2 regions of the Exiguobacterium sp. s138 genome follow, and region 2 is predicted to be linked to the other one. Evidence: predicted binding sites of a transcription regulator. Region 2 holds the regulator's gene; the other holds the start of a gene.

Region 1 (4,442 bases), 370 kb from region 2:
CGCCGATCGTCGCCTGATCGACACGGTCAATCCGGCCTGTAAATTCAATTTCGGTGCCGTCCGGTAAGGTAAATCGAAGCGGCGGGAACATGGCGTTCCCAAAACTGATTTCAAACAAATCAGGTTCGAACTCGGAACGTTCCGCCTGTTTAACAAGCATTTTGGCTGTCTGCTCGACGACATCCGTTAATTTTTTCTTGATGTAACCAAAACGGTTCGAACTCATCAAAATCGCATTTTGAATTTCCGGCGTCACTTTCTCGACAGCTTCTTTCGCGAGATTGCTGCACGATTGGTCATCCAGTTCACGCCAACGTTTCCCCGAGGCTTTGATGTTCATCGATAAATCATTGAGGGCTCCGTGGAACAGGTTGCCGATGTCCGGTGCTTCGAATTTATATAATTTCCGTTCTTTTAACCGTAGTCCATACCGGGCAAAATGTTTATAGGAACAGGCATTGTAGGTCTCAAAGCGGGAGACGCTGGCTTTAATCGTGTCACCGTACAGATTGCGTGCCAGATCCTCTGGCAACGGTTCTGCCTGGTTTTGATAAAACAAGGCATTGGAGAACAGGGCCATCCGTTCGCGGCCCCGTCCGTTTTCTAGCAACCGATTATACACATCAAACCAGGACGGTTGAATCGGATAACGACGTTGCAGCCGTCTCAACTCGATTGCCGCTGCCGCTGCCGCCCGTTCCGGACTCGTCACGAACTGAAGCTGATCATCCGGCGCATGATCCCCTGCTTCTGCAAAGTATGTTTTTACCGGACGATCCTGCAGCAGTTGATGTTTGATCTGCTTAACGATTGATGCCGGCTGAAGCGCCTTTCCGTCCTCATCCACAAGTGCATAACTGATATGCAAAGATTCACTTGGTGCCGTCACCCCTTGATAGAGGTAATACAATTCGTCGTCAAATACATCCAAGGATGCTTTGCCTACCGGAATGCCCTGATCATGCAGGAAGTCATGATCGCCTTCTGACAATAGTTTAGACTGGTCTTCCACAAGTGGAATCAATCCGTCATTGGCACCGAGTAAAAAGACCACTTTGACCTGTTGTAAACGCCCCCGGACGTAATCCGTTGCAATCACTTGATCGAGCGAAGGGGGAACTAGTGAGAAGCGGAGACTTTCAAGCCCGGTCTCGACCATTTGGACAAACAGTTCCGTTGTCAACGTAGCTTCAGGTGCCGCAGCTTCCAGCTGTTCAAAGAGATGCAGTACCGCTTCATACACTTGATCATGTTCACGTGCCTGACTGAGTTCGTTGACTTCAAGCGCTTGTTGCTTCCACACCGTCAACCGGTCGGTCATATGATGTTCTTCCAGGAAACGGTACAAAGCGCGTGTATATTCACTCATGGTCTTAGAGGCCTTGAATCGCTTTTCAAGCGGTTCGATCGCCTCGACCAGAAATTGACGCCATTCGTTCAGCTCGAGTTCCTCTTGTAATTCAGCATCCGTCAAACTGATTTCATCGGCTAAACGGCGCTTCAGTTGCCATGGTTTTTTCCACATCGAACCCTTGATTCCGCGCTCCAGCACAAACGTTTCCAGGCGATCAAGTGCTAACCGCGGATCTTCTGCCGGAAGTGGAATCAGTTCTGTTTTCAGCAGACGAAAAACAGATTCTTCCCGGTAACCCGTCATCACGATTTCGAGGACGGCATGGACTAATTCGACGATCGGGTGATGCACCATCGATTCCCGTTGATCCAAAAAGTACGGAATATCATACAGTTGAAAAGCGCGTTCCAAGTGATCGGCGTATGGCTCCAGGTGACGGACAAGAAAAGCGATATCCTTGAAACGATATCCGTCATGACGCACGAGTTGAATGGCTTTTCTGACGGCGGCTTCCGTCTCGACTTGACGATTGACGGCAGCAGAAACCGTCACTCCCGTCACCTCTTCATCCGTTGGCGGGTAGCCGGGCGACAGAAGTGCTTGTTCGAGCATCCGCAAGCCTGTGCTCTGAAATTTAACGGTCTGTCCATAATAAATGTCTTCATGCGCAATCTGCCGCTCTTTCATCTGTTCAATCAACTGCATGTAACAGCGTTGTGAAACTCCAAACTCAGACTGTTTCGTATAAACGTCTTCGACATCGAGTGTAAAACTCAGGTGCATATCTTTCGTCAATTCCATCAATCGGAGCAAAACTTGCTGTTCCTGTAACGAAAATTCATAAAAACCGTCCACGAATACAGAAACATCGCTTAAATCAGCTTTTGGTAACAGCTCGATCAAGGTCGTAAAATAATCGTCAGCATGAAGGGCCTTATCTGAGATTCGTTCAGTAAAACGTTCATAAATCAGGGCTAAATCATTTAATTTCGGTGAGCGTTCCGGTGACGCTCCACTGATTTGACGTAGCATATCCGGATTTACTAAAGAACGTTTAAACGAGGCAATCAATTCGTCTAATCCTTTGTAAAAGCCGGGCATATTTTTCGTCCGTTTAAAGATTTTCAACTCTTCTTCCGCCTCTTCAACAACTTGGCGTAATAGTAGTTGTGTCCCCGTTTCATCTAAAAACGGAATCACCTGGTTTCCGTAATCCCGGATCATGTGGAAGGCAAACCGGCGTAAACTCATGACTTCCATCCGGACAAGACCGGACAGCCGGGGATCCGTCGCAATACGCCGTTCCATCTCAAAGGACATCTGATCCGGTACGATGAAATAGATGGATGGACCAAGCGGTTGCTCAGCTAACTGGTCAATTACCTGTTCAATTAATGTTGTGGTCTTGCCTGTACCGGCACGACCTAAATGCATGTAATTCATTGTGTCAGATCAGCGGACACCTGTGGTTGTAACATCAGGTGGGCCGACCTTCACCTCCTTTAAATAATATCGGGGAGCTTTATGCCGCTTTTGTCCTCTCATATGAAATGAGTGCTGAAAATAACAGACCGGACCTCTCCTCCTAGACGTTATCATATGTATCATTATCTCATAAATACGAACAAACGTCCGTTTTAAATCAAGATTACATTTTTTCTTTTTGTGCTCTTTCTATTCAGTTTAAATCATTTATCAAGTGGTTCGTGTGGAGTTGCAAAAAGCGGGTAAAGACTGAGATAATGGTTGTCTTCATCAGACTGAAAAGAAAGAGGGACAGACATGCTTTATGAAGACCTTGGTCAAAAACAAGCAATCGAACAACTCGTCGCACGTTTTTATGAGCGTGTCTATACAGATCATCTTCTTCGTCCTTTATTCCCCTCCGACCGCCGGCACGTTGAACAGGCTCAAACACGATTCTTGATTCAACTGACAGGTGGTCCGAAACAATATGATGCGTATGATGAACGAATGAATCTTGCCATGATTCATCGTCTTTTGCCCATCAAAGAAGTGCATGCCATCCGGTGGATTGAACTGATGACGATGACCATCGAAGAGACCATTTCTGATTCAGAAGCCGCGACACGTTTAATCGAACGCTTACGAATCGGTGCCTTCAATGTTCTGCGGATTTGTGATGCTCATCAGAACGGATAAGGGATTTTTCTTTCTCATCGGTACATTTCAAGGTAAAATAAAAATTGGAGGCGATAACCATGACTGAAGAACAAGATAAAAAGAGTGAATTAGTAAAAAGCGCACTCGAACAGGCTGAAGCAGCCAAAGCGACAGAAGAACCGGTCGAAGAAGAAAAGTCAGACGAACAAAAACGCTTAGAACACATTCGGGCACTCGTGACGCTCGAACGTGGATCTGATTATTACCGGGTTGTCTTCTACGACGATCATAAACATTTAATTTTCAAAGAACTGGATTATGACCGGGTTGAGTTTGTCGGCCGATTCTACAATGACAGTTTCGATCCGACAAACCAAACAGAACTGGAAGAAATCTCTGAGAAGGCGCTTGCGACATCGATTCGCAAACGTTTCTTGTAAGACCTGCAGTCTTCTTCATATAAAAGCCGTGCCACCCTCATGTATTCATGGGGAGAGCACGGCTTTTGCTGTAGGCAGACAATACGTCGTCTGCTTGAGATTATAGTTGTTCTTTTGTATTTCGTTTTTTACGGCGCATGACATAAGCGAGCACTCCGCCGGCAACGGCCAGTCCTGTTGCTGCTAAAACAGGTAAAAGAACTTTTTTCGACGTTAATTTTTGTTTTACTTGCTCCAAACGAGATTCCGTCACTTCTTTTTGGGCAACCGAAGCACGACGATTGATTGTCATGTGTTTTGCAGCATCTGTTACGACGATTCGTTTCGTCACCCAGCGTCGATTTCCTGACTCGTCGACGACAAGCTGACGGGCACGTTTAATGCCTTTGATGCGTTTCCCCGGTGTATTTTCCGGTCGGACAATACGTGAACTGATGAAGCGACGTCCACCGTTTACACCAAATCCGGGTTGTAATTTTCGTCGGTTTAACCATTCATATGATTCATTCATTGTGCAGCGGTCT
Region 2 (4,442 bases):
GTCCGAGTGGACCAGTCGTCGCATCGACACCTGCTGTGTGACGGTATTCCGGGTGACCCGGTGTTTTTGAGTTCCATTGACGGAATGACTTCAAGTCATCCATCGCAAGATCGTATCCTGATAAATGGAGGAGTGAGTAGAGAAGCATTGAACCGTGTCCTGCTGAAAGTACAAAACGGTCACGGTTGAACCATTCTGGATTTTTAGGGTTGTGGTTCATATGATCCGCCCATAATGTAAATGCCATCGGTGCTGCACCCATCGGCATTCCCGGGTGACCCGAGTTCGCTTTTTGTACTGCATCAATTGATAAGGTACGAATCGTATTTACTGCTAATAATTCTACTGTTGTCATGTTCGTCAAAACAATCATCCTCTCTCTTTTTCACAAATTCCTTCTCATTTTAGCATACCCGCAAATGTGATACAACTTTTCTAAATAGTATGTCACATTAAAATGAATGCGCTATCTATTGCCGTTTTCTTACTACTTTCATGATACACATTACGAACTTTTTATCAAAAAAAGCTATCCCACTCATCCCATTGAGTGACATAGCTTTTTCGTTATTGTTTATTGCGTTCTTCTTCTTGTGCCTGCTTCAATTTTTCAGGTGTTACGTCCGTTCCTTCTTCATCGACGATTTTAATGCCCATCATCTGATTTTTGAATGAACCGCGGAATGCTTCGAGATACGCTGTCCGTAATTCTTTTTGTTCCGCCGTTTCCGCATCTGTTAGCGGTTCGACTTTTGATTTATTGGCCAGTTCATTAATCCGGTCTAATTGTTCTTGTGATAACATGATATCCCTCTTTCTGTTGACTCAAATATGAGTTTTAAATCGTAATCCTACTGTAAAAGACCCACTAAAAAAAAGCAAGTTTGATGCGCCGCTGACGCACCAAACCTGCTTCCTTATTCATACGTACTGATGACTTCTTTATATTCCAGATAACGCCGGTTGACGGTCGCTTTCGAAATGTCGTGTCCCATGCCTCTCAGCGTCACGGCGATGTCCGCAAATGTCAGCCCTAACTCACGTAAGCGGACGATTTCTTCGATTGGCACTTCTTTTCGGCTCCGTCCGGCGTTCTCGCCTTGCCGATTGAGATTTTGTTCGGGACGGAAGCCGTTTTCAACAGCTCGCCGCATCCCGCGGGCAATCTTCGCATTATGCAGTTTCCGTTGATACTCTTCGACGAGCGATACGATCTCAAGCACCATCGCTTCAGCGTCCGCCAGTTTATACTCGCCATCCGATTCCATCGTCATCAGTTGAACCTGATGTTTTTGGAACGTATGTAAAATGGCGATTTTGGCATTCCCGCGTCCGATCCGCGTATCATCCGTTACGAGAACGGCATCCACCGCTTGACGTGTGACGTAATCAAGAACGGATAACATCCCTTCCCGGTCAACGTCGTAACCACTTTCTTTTTCCGTGATGATATCCACGACTTCAAATCCTTTTGTTGCAGCGAGTCCCGACAGTTCTGATCTTTGCCGCTCAAGCGAGCTGTCCTGTGCTTCTTTTTCCGTCGAGACGCGACAGTAGATTACTACTTTCATCGTACTTCACACCCCTGTTCGTTCATTGACAACTTTTACAGTTTGTCATTGTTGCGCGATTGGTACAACGATTTTGTTTTTCGAAATGACATGTGTCGTCTTTAACTCATTGTTCTCAATCAACCATTCGACATATTCTTGGTCCGTCATTGAACCGTCGTTGTATACTTCCGCTACCTGTTCGACGGTCGCGTTCTGGTCTACTGTAACGGAAGTCGTTAACAGCTGTTCGACCTTTTCATCTGGGCGAGGCGTTAAGAGAAAAAGAATGAAGGCAAGGCTGAGCGTATAAAAAACAATGGAAAAGGCATGGGTACGGATTGAATGCATCATGATGAATCCCTCCAAATTAAAATGATTTAGAATAAACGTTCGCGGAACAATTGTTCGCATAACTCATCTTAAACCAGGAACCGGTGTTCGGTCAACATAAAATGTCGAACAATTGTTTGTACGCTCATTTGTTCTATGTTATAGTGATTTTAGAAACATGTATTCCTATAACCTTCAAAAACCAATCCGGAAAGAGGTGGCAATTCATATGCGGAAAATGTCGAAACGACAACAAGAAATCCTTGACTACATCGTTGCTCAAGTGAAACTGAAAGGGTATCCACCTTCAGTTCGTGAAATCGGTGAAGCTGTTGGTCTTGCTTCAAGCTCAACGGTACACGGTCATTTGGATCGTCTAGAAAAACGCGGACTGATTCGCCGTGACCCAACAAAACCACGTGCGATTGAGATATTGCTTGATAAACCTGAAGAAGATCATGAAGCCATCGTACACATTCCTGTCATCGGGAAAGTAACGGCCGGTTTTCCTATCACAGCCATCGAAAATATCGAAGAACATTTCCCGCTTCCTGCACATTATGTCGGGAACGAAAATGTCTTCATGTTGACGATTGACGGTGAGTCCATGATCAATGCAGGTATTCTAGACGGTGACCGGGTCATCGTTCGTCAGCAAAACACAGCAGAGAATGGTGAAATCGTCGTGGCTATGACCGAAGATAGCGAAGCGACAGTCAAACGGTTCTTCTTAGAAGATCAACAAGTACGTCTCCAACCAGAAAATGACTCGATGGACCCGATGTATTTCGATAACGTCTCGATTCTTGGCAAGGTCATCGGCGTATATCGGACGATCCACTAAGCGAGGGACCAGCGTAGCTGGTCTTTTTTCATGCCTTCTGGAAATGTACATGATACAGTCAATACCGTCGCTCTAACCGGCTACGTTGCGTATTCGGTCGCAACGCAGCAGACGGATTGGCTTCCAACCGCTGTCGGCATCGCCGTCGGCACCCTTTGGCTTTCACCAGACCTCGATTTGAAGTCTGAACCTTACTATCGGCACGGTCCTTTACGTGTCCTTTGGATGCCTTATGTCAAAATCATGCCCCACCGGTCCATCTGGTCACACGGATTGATCATCGGTGACCTGATCCGCCTGTTGTACAGCGCCGCTTTCGTGATTCCACTTCTGTTTTTGGCGCTGTATCTGAAACTTGTTGAATCAAGCACAGTGGATTCCTGGTTTGCGGCCATGCCGGCTTTTATCATCGGTGTTATGATCGCCAGTACGATACATATCGTTCTTGATCACTCCAGTAGCTTCTTCCGTACAAAAAAGAAACGGAAAAAGCGTCGTTAAAAATCCTTTGTTCATTGAAAAATGAACAAAGGATTTTTTTAATATCCATTTCTCATTTTTTTAAACATAAATTAAGGAAATTTTAATTTGAAGTTTTGAAGTATTTGTATTGAAAACGTTCTCAATTAGATGTAGGTTTAAATGGAAAGACCATTATTTGCTTTAATCCAAAGGGAGGGTTTTTGCATGAGTAACTTTACAAGTGAGCTGATTGGAACAATGATTCTGATTTTGCTCGGGGACGGAGTCGTTGCAGGGGTTGTCTTAAGAAAGACAAAATCTGAGAACGGCGGTTGGATCGTCATTACATTCGCTTGGGGTCTCGCCGTTATGACAGCAGCATATATCGCTGCTTCAAGTGGTGCCCACCTCAACCCTGCATTGACATTGGCGCTTGCCATGAATTCCGATTTACCGTGGGCAGACGTACCTGTCTACATTGCCGGTCAATTAATCGGAGCATTCATTGGTGCAGTACTCGTTTGGCTTCATTATATGAAACACTTTGAAGCGACTGATGATCAAGCAGCAAAACTGGGTGTATTCGCGACAGGTCCAGCGATTCGTCATACACCGTCAAACCTGATTTCAGAAATCATCGGGACATTTGTCCTGGTATTCGGAATCCTGTCATTTGGTCTGACAACATTTGGTGACGGACTGAAACCATTCATCGTCGGTCTTCTTGTCGTCGTCATCGGTCTCTCGCTAGGTGGTACAACAGGGTATGCCATCAACCCGGCCCGTGACCTCGGTCCGCGGATTGCCCACGCTATCCTGCCGATCAAAGGAAAAGGTTCATCTGACTGGAGTTACTCGTGGATTCCAATCGTCGGCCCGATCATCGGCGGTGGAGTAGCCGTCTTGCTGTATCAACTGCTACAAAACTAATTTTGTTTGACACCTACATCTCAAGGGGGATTTTAGAATGGAAAACAAGTACATCTTAGCACTTGACCAAGGAACAACAAGCTCGCGTGCCATCATTTTTGACCATGATGGTCAAATCGTGAACTCGGCGCAACGTGAATTCAAACAATACTTCCCGCAACCGGGCTGGGTCGAACATGATGCCAATGAAATCTGGGGCTCTATCCTCGCCGTTATGGCGGATGCACTTGGAACGGCTGATATCAAACCAAGCCAAATTGCAAGTATCGGAATTACGAACCAACGTGAGACAACAGTCGTGTGGAATAAAGAAACCGGCAAAC

What was found. Region 2 encodes LexA, which represses DNA repair genes until DNA is damaged. Its sites were predicted from a motif close to CGAACATATGTTCG; they were not measured.
Region 1: the regulator LexA is predicted to act here: its motif matches at 2,976-2,989, upstream of addB (helicase-exonuclease AddAB subunit AddB).

Annotation. Positions count from the first base shown of each region.
Region 1 is NZ_JACSMW010000001.1:66,136-70,577, reverse strand. It holds gene addB (helicase-exonuclease AddAB subunit AddB) at 1-2,797, opposite strand, end outside; gene KNP91_RS00420 (truncated hemoglobin) at 3,137-3,517, shown strand; gene KNP91_RS00415 (hypothetical protein) at 3,577-3,918, shown strand; gene KNP91_RS00410 (hypothetical protein) at 4,019-4,429, opposite strand.
Region 2 is NZ_JACSMW010000001.1:440,524-444,965, reverse strand. It holds gene tkt (transketolase) at 1-373, opposite strand, end outside; gene KNP91_RS02265 (DUF896 domain-containing protein) at 568-804, opposite strand; gene KNP91_RS02260 (YneB family resolvase-like protein) at 918-1,571, opposite strand; gene yneA (cell division suppressor protein YneA) at 1,617-1,904, opposite strand; gene lexA (transcriptional repressor LexA) at 2,113-2,727, shown strand; gene KNP91_RS02245 (metal-binding protein) at 2,758-3,228, shown strand; gene KNP91_RS02240 (MIP/aquaporin family protein) at 3,415-4,119, shown strand; gene glpK (glycerol kinase GlpK) at 4,157-4,442, shown strand, end outside.